4 regions of the Streptomyces lusitanus genome follow, and region 4 is predicted to be linked to each of the others. Evidence: riboswitches for the same ligand, from Rfam matches in the RefSeq annotation. Region 4 holds a riboswitch; each other region holds the start of a gene.

Region 1 (4,177 bases), on a different contig from region 4:
ATCAGCGCCGAAGGCCTGCGGCCGCAGGGCACGCGGCCCCGCTCCGGGGGCGGAAGAAGCGGCCACGGTACCTCCAGAGGAAATCGATCGGAGTTTCCATTATGTGCGGCGGCCGGGACAGCCGGGGCGGGTTGTGGACAAGCCCGCGGGGCGGGTCCGGCGCCGGGGCCCCGGATCCGCCCCCGCCGTCACGCGACCGCCGCGATCCGCGACCGGATGTCCTCCGGGGACAGCGTCCCCTTCGCCGTGACGTGGTCGCCCGAGGATTCGCCGCGCAGGCGGCGGCCGATCCACGGGACCAGGAACTCGCGGGCCCAGTGGACGTCGTCGCGGCGGATCTCCAGGGTGCCGCGCGGCGGGAGCGGCGGCCACGGCTGCTCCGGGTCGGCGGGCACCTTCAGGCCGAGGGCGAGCCCGGCGCGCAGCGCGACGCGCGTGTGTCCCTCGGGTGAGAGGTGCAGCCGGTCGGCGTCCCACGCCCTGCGGTCCTGCACGCTGCGCAGCGACCACAGGTCGAGCACCGGGCAGCCGTACCGGTCGGCGACGGCCCTGACGTGCCCGTTGTACGTGGCGATCTTGCCGCGCAGATGCTTGAGCAGGGGGACCCCGCGGGTGTCGAACCCGGTGGTCACGAGCACCGTGCCGGCCGCCGCGGCGAGCTGGGCGACCGCCTTCTCGAAACGCTCGGCCACCTCGTCCGGGTCGGTGCCGGGGCGCAGGATGTCGTTGCCGCCCGCGCAGAAGGAGACCAGGTCGGGGGCGAGTTCGACGGCCCGGGGGACCTGGTCGGCCACGATCTGGTCCAGCAGCTTGCCGCGCACCGCGAGGTTGACGTAACCGAAGTCGCCCTCGGGTCTGCGGTCCGCGAGCAGAACGGCGAGGCGGTCGGCCCAGCCGACGAACGCCCCGTCGGGGCCGGGGTCGCCGACGCCCTCGGTGAAGCTGTCCCCCACCGCCACGTACGACCCGATCACTGTTGCCTTGTCACTCTTCGAATCGTCTGCCACAGCCGGACATGATTCACCTTCCGATGTGACCTACGCGACCGTAGGGGAGGGTTGACGTGCGGTGAGATAAGCCACTCTCAAAGCTTTGGCCAAGCCCGGAATAGCCAGGCCGGTAGCCGGGTCGGGAGCCAGGCCGGGGGCAGCCGCCGCCCGGACCCGGACACACCGGAGGCCGGGCCCCGTGGATCGGGGTCCGGCCTTCGGCGCGCGTGTCAGGAAGGGTGCCGCGAAGGGGTCAGATGGAGACGCCCTTGGAGCGGAGGTAGGAGATCGGGTCCACGTCCGAGCCGTAGTCCGGGGTGGTGCGGATCTCGAAGTGCAGGTGCGGGCCGGTCACGTTGCCGGTCGCACCGGAGAGACCGACCTGCTGGCCGGCGCTCACGGTCTGGCCCGCCGAGACGGACAGCGAGGACAGGTGGGCGTACTGGGCGTAGTGGCCGTCGTTCAGCTGGATGACGACCTGGTTGCCGTACGCGCCGCCCCAGCCGGCGGAGACGACGGTGCCGGCGCCGACGGCCTTCAGGGAGGTGCCGGTCGGAACGACGAAGTCGGCACCGGTGTGGTAGCCGCTGGACCACATGCTGCCGGCCACCTTGTAGGCGGTGCCGACGCTGCCGCCGGACACCGGGGCGGTGAAGCCGGAGGACGGAGCGGTCTGGGCGGCGGTGTCGTCGGAGGAGGACTCCTCGGACGACTGCTGCGCGGGCTGCTCGGCCGGCTTCTCGGCGGGCGCCTCGGCCTTGGGCGCGGCGGGCTTGGCGGTCTGCGGCGCCGTGGACTGCTTCGGCGTGCTCGTGGCGGCGGCCTTGCCGTCGACGGAGAGCTTCAGACCCGGGTGGATGAGTGACGGGTCGTCACCGACGGCCTCGCGGTTGTCCGCGTAGAGCTGCTTCCAGCCACCGTCGACGTGCTCGGACTCGGCGATCTTGGCGAGGTAGTCGCCGGCCTTCACGGTGTACGTGCGGGCCTCGTCGCCCTGTTCGGCCTTGGCCTGCTGGCCGGTGACGGACAGCGACTGGACCGACGTCTGGGGGGCCGACTCCGGCGTCGCGGCGTGCGCGCCGGTGGCGCCGAGGAACGGCAGGGCGAGAGCGGCGCCGCCGGTTCCGGCGACGGCGATGGAGCGGGTGAAACGCTGAGCCTTGGTACGGCGGTGCTTACCCTTCGCGGGCATGACGAATTCCTCTCCGGCGCCTACGAGGTGAGCTGTCGGGTGCGGACTGGAGATGTCCGGCCGCGTCGCTGCGCGGCTTAACCCCAAGCCTGTTTCCGGGGTCCGGAACAGGCAGTTGTACCTGTGGGTCCCCCGCTCCTGCCGTACGTCGGGTCAGTGTGTGCGGGCTCCGGGCGGCGGCAGGATTAGGCGTCCGTCCGGATCGGTTGGGAACGTAAGCGACCCCGACGCGGCGAAACAAGCGCGTGTTCCCGCGAACCCGCTTTTTCCGTGATCGAAAGGCGGAAAAGACGTCACCGTGCGTCGATCTGGAAAACGAGCGGCGGGCGAATTCCCTTGTCACGGAAGGGGATTACGTGAGCATGGCGACAGCGCACGGTCACCGGTATGACGATGCTCACGCGACCCATCCTCAATTCCCCTTCTACAGGGGCACGTTAACCTCAAACGCCCCAATCGGACAGAACGCATCAATCAAGATGATGTCGGACGGGCCGGCCACCACAATCGCGACATCTTGATCTTGGCGACAGCGACCCGTGGCCCGCTTCCCGCGAGCGAACAAAAAGCGACACAATCCAACACCGTGAGGGCGGCCGGCAGCTCATTGCCCCAGGCAGGTATGTCGTATCGTCGAGTGGTGCCCGTCGACGAGCCGCGGCGACGGCGCGGAGTGGGAGGAGCCGTCCGTGACGCAGGAGATCCCGTCGACCGAGCCCCGGCTGACCGGTGTGCGCAACTTCCGCGACGTGGGCGGGCTGCCCACGGTGGACGGACGGCGGGTGCGGCACGGGGTGCTGTTCCGCAGTGGTCACCTCGCCCACGCCACCGCCGAGGACGCCGCCTTCCTCGCCTCGCTCGGCCTGCACACCGTGTTCGACTTCCGCAACGCGGCCGACCAGAAGCTGGAAGGGCCGGACGTCGCGCTGCCGGGCGTGCGCAACGTCAACCTGCCGCTGAGCGACCCGGCCGACGGCGCGGAGTTCTGGAAGATGGTGCGCGACGGCGACCTGGACCAGCTGCGCGCGATCCTGGCCGACGGCCAGGGCGCCGACCGGATGATCACCTCGTACCGCATGATCATCAAGGAGCGCACCGCCGAGCACGCTCAGGTGCTGCGCGCGCTCGCCGAGGACAGCGTCCCCGCGCTGATGCACTGCGCGGCCGGCAAGGACCGCGCGGGCCTCTCGGTGGCGGTGACCCTGCTCTCCCTGGGCGTGGAGCGCGACGCGATCGTCGAGGACTACCTGAAGTCCAACGCCAAGCACCGCCGCTACAAGGTGCGCCGCAGCGGCACCTCCGCGGACGCCTACTCCCCCGAGGTCATGGAGCTGCTCAGCCCGCTCTTCGACGCGCGCGAGGAGTATCTGGCGGCCGCCTTCGCGACGGTCGAGGAGACCTGGGGCGGCGTGGACGCCTACCTGGAGCAGGGGCTCGGTCTCACGCCGGCCCACCGGGAGCGGCTGCGCGAGCGCCTGCTCGACTGACGACCGCCTCCGCCGCCCCCGCGTGTCCTGCTCGCTCGGCCCGCGCTACTTCTTCGGCGCGATCTCGAAGAGGAAGTAGATGAAGGCCGCGAACAGGTGCCCGACCACGATGTAGACGAACAGCCGGACCCACAGGGCCCGGGGAAACTTCTCCTCCATGTCCTTGCCGCTCACGGGGTCTCTCCAGGGGTCGGGCCCAGGCACAGGGCGGCCGTGGGACTCTGCAGCAGGGTGTGGACGAACAGCAGCTCGACCCCGTCGGCGTCCTGCGCGGCGATGCGGTGCGGGGTGAGCGAGTCGAAGTGGGCGCTGTCGCCCGGGGACAGCCGGTGCAGGGTGTCGCCGAGGCGCAGCCGCAGCCGTCCCTTGAGCACGTACAGCCACTCCTCGCCGGGGTGGACCCGCACGATGTCGCCCTGGGAGCCGTGCGGCACCTGGACCCGCAGCGCCTGCATGCCGCGTCCGGCGGCTCCGGCCTGCCAGTACGTCCAGCCGCCGGCCGCCGTGGG
Region 2 (4,177 bases), on a different contig from region 4:
CGGGGGCGACGATGCCCGCGGTCAGCATGGCCAGCCCGGCGATCAGTACCCACCAGGCGCCGGTGCGCCGGTACTCGCGGGGGCGGGTCGGGCGGCCGGTGGTGAGGGAGCGGGCGAAGCGGGGGTCCTCGTGCTCGAGTCGGGCCGCGAGGTCGACCAGGCGATCGTCGTCGGACTGGGGCACGGCTCCTCCTTTCCAGGGGGTGGCCGCCCGGTCACACCGCCGGCGGCCGTCGCTCCGGGCACCGGGACGTGCGCGGACCGTCGGCGTGCCGCGAACTCGGGCCGCATGTCCAGGAGTTTGCCCGTGCGCAGAGGTCGTCACCCGCCCGGTACGGTGCCTCCAGGGTCGCCCGGGGCGCACGGCCGGAGCCATCCGTCGCGCCCCCCAACCTCAGGGGGGACCGGTACGCAGGAGACCGCGGGCACGGGGCCGTCCGCGCCGGGAAAATGGGGACTGTCACCGATGGCGCCGCCCCCCTCCGGGGCGGAGGCTGGACGGTGACGGCCCGCGCCGCGCCCCCGGCCGCGGGCCGTCGGTGTCCTCGGCACACCGACGGCGAGGAGGCGGAACCGGGCCTGAAGGACCGGCTGGAGCTCACCCGCTACGCCATCCGGGTCGGCCTGATCGAGCCCTGACCGCACGCCCGGACGCCCGGCGACACGGGGCGTCGAACCCGGACCCCGCACCCCCGGCGGCCGAGGCATCGAGCCCGACCCCCCCCGCCCGGCGGCCGGGGCACGGACGGCTCCCGCCGCACGGGTTGCCAGACTGGAGCCGGACCGCGCAGCGGTCCCGCCGCCGCCCGCACCCGGGAGAGCCCGCCGATGCCGCACCCGTACGTCCTGCTGTCCGCCGCCGTCTCCCTCGACGGCTACCTGGACGACACCGGCCCGGAGCGGCTGCTGCTGTCGAGCCCGGCCGACTTCGACCGGGTCGACGAGGTGCGGGCGTCCGTGGACGCCATCCTGGTCGGCGCCGGCACGATCCGCGCCGACAACCCCCGGCTGCTGGTCAACTCGCCCGAGCGCCGCGCCGCCCGGGTCGCCGACGGACGCCCGGAGTACCCGCTGAAGGTCACGGTGAGCGGCTCCGGCGACCTGGATCCCGCGGCCCGCTTCTGGCACACCGGCGGCGACAAGGTCCTCTACACCACCGGCAAGGGCGCCGAACGGGCCCGCGCGCTCGGCATCGCCGCCGACGTCGTCCCGCTCGGCGACGCCCTGGACTGGCGGCGGCTGCTGGAGCACCTGCACGACGTGCGCGGGGTGCGGCGGCTGATGGTGGAGGGCGGCGGCCGGATCCACACCCAGCTGATGACCCAGGGCCTCGCCGACGAGGTCCAGCTGGTCCTCGCCCCGCTGTTCGTCGGCGACCCGGACGCCCCCCGCCTGTTCGGGCCCGGCTCCTACCAGGGCGGACGGCTTCGCCTGGTCGAGACCCGGCCCGTCGGCGACGTCGTCCTCATGCGCTACGAGCCCACCGCGCCCGGCGCCGGCGCGCCGGCGTCCGCGGCCGACCGGCACTGGCTCGCCCTCGCCTGCGAGCTGGCCGCGCAGTGCCCGCCCTCCGAGACCGCGTTCAGCGTCGGCGCCGTCGTGGTCGCCGCCGACGGCACCGAGCTGGCGCGGGGCCACTCCCGGGAGGGCGGCGACCCCGTGGTGCACGCGGAGGAGGCCGCGCTCGCCAAGGCCGACCCCACCGACCCGCGGCTGGCCGGCGCCACCGTGTACTCCAGCCTGGAGCCGTGCGCCCGCCGCGCGTCCCGGCCGGCGCCCTGCGCGCGGCTCATCCTGGACGCGGGGGTGCGCCGGGTGGTCACGGCCTGGCGGGAGCCGGACACCTTCGTGACGGACGCCGACGGCAGCGCGGTGCTGGCGGAGGGGGGCGCCACGGTGCTGGTCCTGCCGGAGTACGAGCAGCGCGCGAAGGCGCCGAACGCGCACCTGCTGGGCGGCTGAACGCCCCCGGAGGAAAGGGATGTGCGGGGGACTCCGCGGATGCCGTACACTGGTGTTTACCGACGCGGGGTGGAGCAGCTCGGTAGCTCGCTGGGCTCATAACCCAGAGGTCGCAGGTTCAAATCCTGTCCCCGCTACTGAAGGCCGAGGGCCGGAATCCGAGAGGATTCCGGCCCTCGGTGTTTTTCCGTGCCGCCACTCGCACCCCCTTACCCTTCACGCACAGTGAGCGAACGGCCTCGGATCGCATAACAACTGACGTACCGTCAAATCTGACCGGCCGTCCGAGGCGCGGTCAACTCGCCCGTTTTCACCCGCTCATGGCGCTTACGTCCGTGCGGAAATCGTTAACGATCAAGAGGAACGGCTTGGAATCCGGCCCCCGCGTCTATTAACGTTCGATAACGCAGCGCGGTCGTCCCAGCCGTCACAGAAGTCGGCTCCGTGCGCACGCGCCGAATCCCGCGAGGGAACCGGGGAACCACCTCAATGGGGTGAATCGGGCGGACATCGCCGTGGAAACACGGTCGTGGACGCGCGTAGGAGACCTTCCTGCTCCGAACCCGTCAGCTAACCCGGTAGGCGAGAAGGAAGGAAAGGAGCGCGCCCACGTGGCGTCCAACCCGCCTGCCCCCGAGGCCCCGTTCAAGCCGAGCGACACCTTCGCCTACGGCGCCCCCGGCGCCGACGAGGGGCCCTTCGAGGAGTGGAACCCCACCGCGGAGTCCGTGCGCCCCGTGCGCGGCCGGCACCGCGTCGCCAAGCAGCGCGGAGGCGGACTCGCCCGCAGCTCCACCGTCCTGGGCGTCGGCGTCATAGCCGCCGTCGGCGCCGGCGGCATGGCCAGCGCCCAGACCGGCAAGCCGCCCGTCTCCATCTCCATGCCCGACCTGCCCAACGTGGGTTCCCTCATCTCCGACGAGGAAACACCGAAGGGCTCCAGCACCCCCCTCAGCGACATCGGCATGACCACCGCCGACACCGACGAGGGCGCCGCCGACGCCGGTGAGGCGCTGCGCGCCCGCATCATGGCGCAGGTCGAGCAGCAGCAGGGCCAGGCGCAGAGCAAGGCGCAGGCCGCCGCCCTCGCCGCCGCCGAGAAGGAGGCCGCCGAGGCCGCCGCCAAGGCGGAGCAGGAGGCCAAGGAGAAGGCCGAGGCCGCGAAGAAGAAGGCGGAGGAGGAGGCCGCGAAGAAGGCCGAGGCCGAGCGCCTCGCCGAGCTGGCCAAGCAGTACGCCCTGCCGACCTCCTCGTACACCATCACCTCGACCTTCGGTCAGGCCGGCGCCTACTGGTCCTCCGGCTACCACACCGGACTCGACTTCGCCGCCCCCACCGGCACCCTGATCAAGGCCGTCCACACCGGCACGATCACCTCCGCCGGCTGGGACGGCAGCTACGGCTACAAGACCGTGCTCACCCTCGACGACGGCACCGAGATCTGGTACGCCCACCAGTCGTCGATCAACGTCAGCGTCGGCCAGAAGGTCAACACCGGCGACGTGATCGGCCGCGTCGGGGCCACCGGCAACGTGACCGGCGCCCACCTCCACCTCGAGGTCCACACCGCAGGCTCCGGCGGCATCGACCCGGCCGCCTGGCTGGCCGGCAAGGGCCTCAGCATCTGAACCACCCCGGCGGCCGCGTCCCGGCCGCCGTCGCCGTGAACGCCGGCAGTCCCGACGACGACCCCCCGACGTCAGGGCTGCCGGTTCCGCATGTCCGGGGCCTTCTCAGCGGCGGTAGGGGTTCTCCCCGTACGCCGGATACGGCGGCTGCCCCGGCGCCGGCCACGGTGCGGACACCGGCCCGTACGCCCATCCCGCGCCGTACGGCACCGGGGGCGCCGTGAGCCGGGCCGCGTGCTCCAGCGCCGGGCGGGCCGCCGCGCGCCGGTGCCACAGCTCCAGCAGCAGCTCCCGCTCCCGGGTCACGAAGTCCGCCCCCGCCTTCCCCGCGCGGCCCCGGTGTCGCAGGAACGCCAGCGACGTCGCGTACGCCTCGTACTGGGCGACCGCCCGCGCCGCCGGCCTGCCTCCGTGCTCGCGGGCGAACTTCCGGGCGAGCCGCCGGGCCCGCATCGAACCCAGCGCGAACGGCTCCGCCGGACGCAGCCAGCCGGCCACCGCGTACGCGGGCAGCTCCTTGCGCACGGTGCGCAGCTCCCGCTGCCGCGTCCACACCACCAGCCAGGTCAGCAGCCCGAACGTCGGCA
Region 3 (4,177 bases), on a different contig from region 4:
GCCGTACGCCTCGTCGACGCGGCGCAGCGCCTGCGGGAAGCTGATCTTCTCCCGCTGGGCGAGCGCGTCGATCATGGCCTCGGCGCGGTCGCCGATGCCGCGCTTGGGGACGTTGAGGATGCGGCGCAGCGGCACCGAGTCCTCAGGGTTGGCCAGCACCCGCAGGTAGGCCAGGACGTCCCGGACCTCCTTGCGCTCGTAGAAGCGGACGCCGCCGACGACCTTGTAGGGCAGGCCGACGCGGATGAAGATCTCCTCGAAGACACGGGACTGGGCGTTGGTGCGGTAGAAGACGGCGACGTCGCCCGCCTTGGCCTCGCCCGCGTCCGTGAGGCGGTCTATCTCGTCGGCGACGAACTGCGCCTCGTCGTGCTCGGTGTCGGCGACGTAGCCGGTGATGAGCGCGCCGGCGCCGGCGTTGGTCCACAGATTCTTCGGGCGGCGGGACTCGTTGCGCTCGATGACGGCGTTGGCGGCGGACAGGATCGTCTGCGTGGAGCGGTAGTTCTGCTCCAGCAGGATCGTCGTCGCGTCCGGGTAGTCCTCCTCGAACTGGAGGATGTTGCGGATCGTCGCGCCGCGGAAGGCGTAGATGGACTGGTCGGCGTCGCCCACCACGCACAGCTCGGCGGGCGGCACCTCGGCCTCCGGCGGGACGTCGACGGGGTGCTCGGAGGCGCCCCCGACGAGCTCGCGCACCAGGGCGTACTGGGCGTGGTTGGTGTCCTGGTACTCGTCGACCAGGACGTGCCGGAAGCGGCGGCGGTAGTGCTCGGCGACGTCCGGGAAGGCGCGGAGCAGATTGACCGTCGTCATGATCAGGTCGTCGAAGTCCAGCGCGTTCGCCTCGCGCAGGCGGGACTGGTAGAGCGCGTAGGCCTGGGCGAGGGTCTTCTCGAAGCCGTCGGTCGCCTGGGCGGCGAAGTCCTCCTCGTCGATCAGCTCGTTCTTCAGGTTGCTGATCTTGGCGCTGAAGGACTTGGGCGGGAAGCGCTTGGGGTCGAGGTCCAGGTCCCGGCAGACCAGGGCCATCAGGCGTTTGGAGTCGGCGGCGTCGTAGATCGAGAAGGACGACGTGAAGCCGAGCTTCTTGGACTCGCGGCGCAGGATGCGCACGCACGCGCTGTGGAACGTCATGACCCACATGGCGTTGGCGCGCGGGCCGACGAGCTGCTCGACGCGCTCCTTCATCTCGCCGGCGGCCTTGTTGGTGAAGGTGATCGCGAGGATCTGGCCCGGGTGGACGCCCCGCTCGGCGAGCAGGTGGGCGATGCGGTGGGTGAGCACACGGGTCTTGCCCGACCCGGCTCCGGCCACGATGAGCAGGGGGGAGCCGGAGTGCACGACCGCGGCGCGCTGGTTGTCGTTCAGCCCCTCCAGCAGCGCGGCGGAGTCGATCACCGGGCGGGGGGCGCCGTCCCGGTAGTACGTGTCCCGGTCCGGGGGCACGTCGAACTTCCCGCCGAACAGGTCGTCCGGCAGGGGCTCCGGCGCATGCTCGTCCTCGGGTGGCGGCGGGGGCTCGTCCGCCGGGCCGCGCTGGGCCTGGAGGTCCGCCAGGAAGCTGTCGTCAAAGAGGCTGCTCATCGCTCTCCGAGTCTAGGGCGCTCCACCGACAACCCGGGCCCGCCCCGGAAACATCCCGCCCCTCCGCCGGGCGACCCGCCGCCGGGCACCCTCCACGGTCACCGGCTCACCCTGCGTGACACCGCCCACAAGGTCACGAAAATGTATCGGGCATATCGCCCATCAACCTTCACAAGGGCCACACCAGTTGGCTACCGTGCCGTCCGGGCCGCTCGTCCCCCGCCGGCGAACCTCGCCGGACCGCGCGGCCTCCGCCGAGTCCGTCACTGTCCGCCGTGGCAGCCGGAGCCGGGGACCCACCGAGACTTGGGGTGAATCGGCCCACTCTTCGGAGCAGGCCGTAGGGCAACCCTTCCGATCAATACACCCGCCCGAACCCGACAGCTAACCCGGTAGGCGGAGCTTTGGAAGGAGTCGCCTCCCTTGGCGTCGCACCGTAAGTCGCGCACTCCCGGCGCGCGCGTGGCCGGCATACGCACCCCTGCTCTCGCCACGGCCGCGCTCACCTCCGTGGCCCTGCTCTCCCAGACCGCCGACGCCGCCCCCGGCGACGACCGGCCGAGCCTGGAGGAGGTCGAGAAGAAGGTCGGCGACCTCTACCGCCAGGCCGAGTCGGCGACGGAGAAGTACAACGCGGCCAAGGAGAAGACGACCAAGCAGCGCAAGGAGGTCGACACCCTCCTCGACGACGTGGCGCAGCGCACGCAGAAGCTGAACGAGGCGCGCGCGGAACTGGGCTCCTACGCGGCCGCCCAGTACCGCACCGGCGCGGGCATGCCCGACACCGCGACGTTCCTGCTCGCGGAGACCCCGCAGGACGTCTTCGACCAGCGTCAGGTGCTGGACCGGATGACCGGCCGCCAGAAGGCGGCGGTGGACGACTACGTCTCCCAGCAGACCGAGACGATGAAGAAGCGGCAGGAGGCCACCGAGAGCCTCCGGACGCTCACCGAGACGCAGGGCGACCTGAAGACGGCCAAGGCCACCGTCCAGAAGAAGCTCGCCGACGCGCGCGAACTGCTGTCGGAGCTGACCGCCGAGGAGAAGGCGCGGCTCGCCGCGATCGAGAAGCGCAAGCAGCAGGAGGCCGCCCGCAAGGCGGCGGAGCTGGCCCGGCAGCAGGCCGAGCAGGAGCAGGCGGAGCAGCAGGAGCGTGAGGAGGCCGCGCAGCAGGGTGGCGGCTCCTCGGAGGGCTCCGGGTCGGGGTCCACGGGCTCGGCCGACACGCCCCCGGCCGACTCCTCGTACGCCGCCAAGGCCGAGAAGGTCCTCGCCTTCGCCCGCGCGCAGATCGGCAAGCCGTACGTCTGGGGCGCGACCGGTCCCGGCTCCTACGACTGCTCGGGGCTCACCCAGGCCGCCTGGAAGGCCGCCGGCGTCTCCCTCCCGCGCACCACCTACGACCAGGTGAACGCGGGCACCACCGTCCCGGTGTCCCAGGCCCAGCCCGGCGACCTGGTCTTCTTCTACGACGACGTCACGCACGTGGGCATCTACATCGGCAACGGCATGATGATCCACGCCCCGAAGCCGGGCGCGTACGTCCGCGAGGAGTCCGTCTACTACGACGGCGAGTCCGCGATCCACAGCATCGTCCGCCCGGCCTGACGGCCGGCAACGCGGGCTCAGGTCCAGAGGACCGCGATGAAGATGTTCGTCACGGTCAGCAGGCCGACCAGGCCGAAGAGCCCCTTGTCCACCTTCTCCTCGTCCCGCTTCACGTAGACCAGGCCGAGGATCACGACCAGCAGCGCGAGCTTCACGCCGATCTTGATGTTGTCCACGGAGTAGTCCTGGGCCTGGTTGAGGCCCACCAGCACCACGCCCGTGACCAGCATCGTCAGCGCGCCGTGCAGCATCGCGGGGACGAAGCGGGCGGTGCCCGCGCCCATCGCCTTCATCTGGGTGAGGAAGCCGCCGAGCAGCGACGCGATACCGATGATGTGCAGACCGACGAAGATGTGGATGAGTACGTCCATGAGGCCGGAGCCTAGCCAGGGGCGCCCCATAGCATTCCGCCGCCCTCACCCTTCCCGCCTTCACCACATCGGTCATCACCCTGAGTGAGAGCGAAGCCGCGTGAGCGGCCCGTCGGTCACTTACGGTCACCCGGCGGTCCGAGGGCGACAGTTCCGCACAACCCGTATCCCGCCCCGCACGGCCCGGCCTAGCGTCCTGCCCCAGGTGACCGGCTCCGCATCGCCGCTCGGGCCAGGAGCGGCGGCCGGACACCACCGCCGAAGAAAGGGTCCGGCGGCGGGCGGCTCCCCCGTCACCCCGCCGCCGGACTGCCGGGCAGACGTCCGGCCCCGGCGGACGCCAGTGGGAAGGACGGCAGCGAGGGTGGCAGCGCACCGCAGGTCACGGCAGCGTCCGACGGGCGGCACCACGGTCCGTGCGGCCGCCACCGTCGTCCTCGCCGGAGCGGCCACCGCGGCCGGCTTCGACGGAGCGGGGCACGCGGCGCCGCAGCCGGCGCCCGCCCTCACCGGTGCCGACGTGGACCGCCTGTACCGCGAGGCCGAGGTCGCCACCGAGAAGTACAACGGCGCCAAGGAAAAGGCGGATTCGGCGCGGCAGCGGCTGCGCG
Region 4 (4,177 bases):
AGCTCCGCGTAGTACTCGGTCATCTCGGCCGCCGAGCGCTCCTTGCCCTCGAAGGTGTAGACGCCGTCCTTGTAGAACTCGGAGGCGGCCACGTCGAGGGCCAGGGCGATCTGCTCGCCGGGGGTGTAGCCGGCCTCCTTGATCGCCTCGAGGATGAGGTCGAGGGCCTCACGGTTGGAGCCGAGGTTCGGGGCGAAGCCGCCCTCGTCGCCGAGGCCGGTGGCCAGGCCCTTGTTCTTCAGGACCTTCTTCAGGGTGTGGTAGACCTCGGCGCCCCAGCGCAGCGCCTCGGAGAAGGACTCCGCGCCGATCGGGGCGATCATGAACTCCTGGATGTCCACGTTGGAGTCGGCGTGCGAGCCGCCGTTCAGGATGTTCATCATCGGTACCGGCAGCAGGTGCGCGTTCGGGCCGCCCAGGTAGCGGAACAGCGGCAGGTCGCTGGCCTCGGAGGCGGCGTGGGCGACGGCGAGGGAGACGCCGAGGATGGCGTTGGCGCCGAGCGAGCCCTTGTTGTCGGTGGCGTCCAGGTCGAACATCGCCTGGTCGATCAGGCGCTGCTCGGTGGCGTCGTAGCCGACGAGCTCCGGGCCGATCTGCTCGATGACGGCCAGGACGGCCTTCTCGACGCCCTTGCCCAGGTAACGGCCTGCATCACCGTCACGGAGTTCGATGGCCTCGAAGGCGCCGGTGGAGGCGCCGGACGGGACGGCGGCACGACCCGTGCTGCCGTCGTCGAGGCCGACCTCGACCTCGACCGTGGGGTTGCCTCGGGAGTCCAGGATTTCCCGGGCTACGACGACGTCGATGGACGGCACGAGCATCTCCTTCTTGGGATGTGACGCGGGTGAGCGGGGCCGCGGGGGCCCTGCGGGTCCGAGCCTAACCGGCTCCGGGCGATCGGCCATCTCGCCGCCCGCCTCATGGACAGAACCGAGAGTAAATTGTTTCTGAACGGAACAAAGCCCGTTCGGGAAACCGTGACCTGAATGCGTCCGGACATGACCCCGCCCCGGTGCGTACGGGGGAAGAAACGCACCGGGGCGGGGAGCCCGTGGGGACGGGGAGGGACCTGGCGGTCTGCCCTTACTTCAGGTGCAGCTGCTGGCCCGGGTAGATGAGGTCGGCGTCGTCGACGATGTCGTCGTTCAGGTCGAACAGCTTCGCCCAGCCGCCCTTGACGTCGTGCTCCTCGGCGATCGAGCTGAGGGTGTCGCCCTTGACGACCTTGTACTCGCCGTCGCCCTTCTCGACCTTCGTGCCGGTCGGGGTGGTGACGGTCTTCTTCTCGGCCGTGTCGGCCTTCTGCTCGGCCGGGGCGGCCGGGCGCTCGGCGGAGCGGGAGGCCTTCTGCTCGCTCTCACGCGACTCGGTGGAGCCGGACTCCTGCGCGGAGCCCTCGGCGGAGCCGCCGTCGTAGGAGGCGTTGGACAGGCCGGTGCCGCAGACCGGCCAGGCGCCCTTGCCCTGGCCCGCGAGGACCTTCTCGGCGATCTCGATCTGCTGGGCCTTGGAGGCCTGGTCGGCGCTGGCGGCGTACTGGGTGCCGCCGTACGCGGCCCACGTGGAGGCGGAGAACTGCAGACCGCCGTAGTAGCCGTTGCCGGTGTTGATGGACCAGTTGCCGCCGGACTCGCACTGGGCGACGGCGTCCCACTCGGACGCGGTGGCGGCGGAGGCGGTGCCGGACGCCATGAGCGGGCCGGCGACGGCGGCGCCGGTCACACCGGCGATGGCGATGGCGCGAGTGGCCTTGGACGGACGACGGTGCTTGCCCTTGCCGGAAAACAGCATGGATGGATCCCCTCACCGACGCCTGCGAGGTGAGCTGTCGGGTTCGGGCCGGTTGAGTTGCCCGGCCACGTCCCTCCCGGGACGCGGCTTCACCCCAAGCCGTACCGGACGTGAACCGTCCGGGTCCGGCGCTTACCTGGGTCCCCCGCTCCTGCCTACGGCGCATGACGCGACGACTGTTCCCGTGCTGCCACTGGCAGGATTCGGCGTGGCGGCAGCCGGGGCCCGCGGTGGCGAGCGGTCACGACCGTAAGCACGCGTCGCACGGAAAGACAAAGACGATCAGGGCTTCTGAGACCTATCTCTCACAGTCTTTATTACGGACAATCAGCCCTTTTCACTCCGCCAACTCCCGCCGGGCGGAGGGGTCTTCGACTGCCGCCCTTCGCCCCTTATTCGCCGGTTTCGGCGCCGTCCTCGACGTCCACCAGGAGGCGTTCGCCGGGCAGGATGAGGTTCGGGTCGTCGCCGATGACCTGCTGGTTCTCGACGTAGAGCGCCGTCCATCCGCCGGTGAGGGCAAGGGAGTCGGCGATGGAGGTCAGGCTGTCGCCGGTCTGCACGGTGTAGCGGTCGTCGCTGATGCCCGCGGGCCTGTCCGTGGGGCGCGAGGCGTGCCGGCCGGACGACGGGGTCCCGGCGTCGGCGCTCTCCTCCTCCGGGGCGCTGGGGCCGCGGTGGCGGCCCGAGCCGGTGTCCTCGGACTCGGTGGCCTCCGAAGAACCGGTGCTCTGCCCCGACTTGTCCGACTCGTCACCTTCGGGGGTGGCGGAGGCGGACGGGGAGGCGCCGGCGTCCGTGCCGCTCTCCTTCTCGTCGGACGAACCGGATGTCGCCGACGGAGAGGGTGAAGTGGGCGAAGCGGGCGAATCGCCGCTTTCCGGCGAACCGGACGGGGTGGTGGTGCCGTCGGTCCGGGAGTCGCCCTGCGTCGCGTCGGTGGTCGGCACGCCCGGGTCGACGTTCGGGGACGCGGTGTCCTGGTTCAGACCCGTGAGCAGGCCGCAGGCGCGCCACTTGCCGACGCCCTGGTCGGCGAGGATTCTCTCGGCCACGGTGATCTGCTGGTTGCGGCTGGCCTCGTCGGCGCTGGGCGCGAACTCCGTGCCGCCGTAGTTCTCCCAGTCGTCCTGGGTCAACTGAAGGCCGCCGTAGTAGCCGTTGCCGGTGTTCTGGCTCCAGGAGCCGCCGCTCTCGCACTCCGCGACCCGGTCCCAGGTGTCGCCGTCCGCCGCGCTGGCGGCGCCCGCCCCGAGGAGCGGGATCGCGATCGCGGAGCCGGTCACGCCGGCGGCGACGAGCAGAGCCGGAGCCTGACGAGGGCGACGGTGTCGGCCGTTCCCGGAGAGCATGCGGAAGCCTTTCACTCGGCGACAAGAACCGGCACGGGCGAGCAGAACTGTGCGGCGCGCCGTACTTGATGGGTGAACGTATAGGCAGACGATCACTTGTCACAAGTTCATGCCGTGCAGATCACATGGAGATCACAGAGTTGAGCACGTCTCAGGTTTCCGCGCACCGGCCCCCGGGCACGGACAGGAAGGTCAGGTCTGTCCTGAACGCGGAGGGGAGAATTCCACCGGAAGCGTGCGGAGTCCGCGCATGATGAGGCCGCCGCGCCAGCGCAGTTCGGCCGGGTCGACGGCCAGCCGCAGATCCGGAAGGCGCGTCAGGAGCGTGGCGAGCGCGGTCTGTCCCTCCAGGCGCGCGAGCGGGGCGCCCAGGCAGTAGTGGATGCCGTGCCCGTACCCCAGGTGCTGGTTGTCCCGGCGGGCCAGGTCCAGAGTGTCCGGGTCGGCGAACCGCTCCGGGTCCCGGTCGGCCGCGGCCAGCACGACGAGCACCGGGTCGCCGGCCGCGATCCGCTGCCCGCCGATGACGACCGGCTCGGTGGCGAACCGCCAGGTCGCCAGCTCCACCGGGCCGTCGTAGCGCAGCAGTTCCTCCACCCCCGTCTCCAGCAGAGCGCGGTCGCCCTCGGCCAGCGCCCGTTGCAGCCGCCGGCGCTGCTCCGGGTGGGTGAGCAGGGCGTAGGTGCCGTTGCCGATGAGGTTGACGGTGGTCTCGAAGCCGGCGAAGAGGAGGATGAACGCCATCGCGGCGGCCTCGTTCTCCGTGAGGTGCGCGCCGTGGTCGGAGGCGCGGATCAGCCCCGAGATGAGGTCCTCGCCGGGAACGGGTTCGGCGGGCAGCTCCTCCCGCTTGCGGTGGATCAGCTCGGCGAGGTAGCCGCGCATCTTCTTGACCGACCGGGCCACCCCGCCGCGGGGGCCGCCGCCGTGACGGATCATCATGCCCGCCCAGTCCCGGAAGTCGTCCTGGTCCTCGCGGGGGACGCCGAGGAGGTCGCAGATGGCGTAGATGGGGAGGGGGAAGGCGAAGT

What was found. A riboswitch is a leader RNA that binds a small molecule or an ion and turns the genes downstream of it on or off. The one in region 4 is predicted to bind cyclic di-AMP.
Region 1: another riboswitch for cyclic di-AMP. It lies ahead of ACFOSY_RS11835 (M23 family metallopeptidase); the one in region 4 lies ahead of ACFOSY_RS25085 (transglycosylase family protein).
Region 2: another riboswitch for cyclic di-AMP. It lies ahead of ACFOSY_RS34045 (M23 family metallopeptidase); the one in region 4 lies ahead of ACFOSY_RS25085 (transglycosylase family protein).
Region 3: another riboswitch for cyclic di-AMP. It lies ahead of ACFOSY_RS01940 (C40 family peptidase); the one in region 4 lies ahead of ACFOSY_RS25085 (transglycosylase family protein).

The regions. Positions count from the first base shown of each region.
Region 1 covers NZ_JBHRWL010000007.1:18,185-22,361, reverse strand. Annotated here, with positions in the region: gene ACFOSY_RS11845 (MBL fold metallo-hydrolase) at 1-66, opposite strand, end outside; gene ACFOSY_RS11840 (SGNH/GDSL hydrolase family protein) at 189-974, opposite strand; gene ACFOSY_RS11835 (M23 family metallopeptidase) at 1,243-2,181, opposite strand; cyclic di-AMP (ydaO/yuaA leader) riboswitch at 2,186-2,350, opposite strand; gene ACFOSY_RS11830 (tyrosine-protein phosphatase) at 2,871-3,668, shown strand; gene ACFOSY_RS11825 (DUF6126 family protein) at 3,714-3,842, opposite strand; gene ACFOSY_RS11820 (helix-turn-helix domain-containing protein) at 3,839-4,177, opposite strand, start outside.
Region 2 covers NZ_JBHRWL010000033.1:459,516-463,692, forward strand. Annotated here, with positions in the region: gene ACFOSY_RS34025 (DUF3040 domain-containing protein) at 1-184, opposite strand, end outside; gene ACFOSY_RS34030 (hypothetical protein) at 502-639, shown strand; gene ACFOSY_RS34035 (dihydrofolate reductase family protein) at 829-1,962, shown strand; tRNA gene ACFOSY_RS34040 (tRNA-Met) at 2,026-2,099, shown strand; cyclic di-AMP (ydaO/yuaA leader) riboswitch at 2,406-2,561, shown strand; gene ACFOSY_RS34045 (M23 family metallopeptidase) at 2,574-3,590, shown strand; gene ACFOSY_RS34050 (PrsW family intramembrane metalloprotease) at 3,696-4,177, opposite strand, start outside.
Region 3 covers NZ_JBHRWL010000002.1:104,075-108,251, reverse strand. Annotated here, with positions in the region: gene pcrA (DNA helicase PcrA) at 1-1,587, opposite strand, end outside; cyclic di-AMP (ydaO/yuaA leader) riboswitch at 1,830-2,003, shown strand; gene ACFOSY_RS01940 (C40 family peptidase) at 2,011-3,195, shown strand; gene ACFOSY_RS01935 (hypothetical protein) at 3,213-3,566, opposite strand; gene ACFOSY_RS01930 (C40 family peptidase) at 3,931-4,177, shown strand, end outside.
Region 4 covers NZ_JBHRWL010000018.1:197,676-201,852, reverse strand. Annotated here, with positions in the region: gene eno (phosphopyruvate hydratase) at 1-818, opposite strand, end outside; gene ACFOSY_RS25085 (transglycosylase family protein) at 1,087-1,794, opposite strand; cyclic di-AMP (ydaO/yuaA leader) riboswitch at 1,799-1,967, opposite strand; gene ACFOSY_RS25080 (transglycosylase family protein) at 2,187-3,146, opposite strand; gene ACFOSY_RS25075 (cytochrome P450 family protein) at 3,339-4,177, opposite strand, start outside.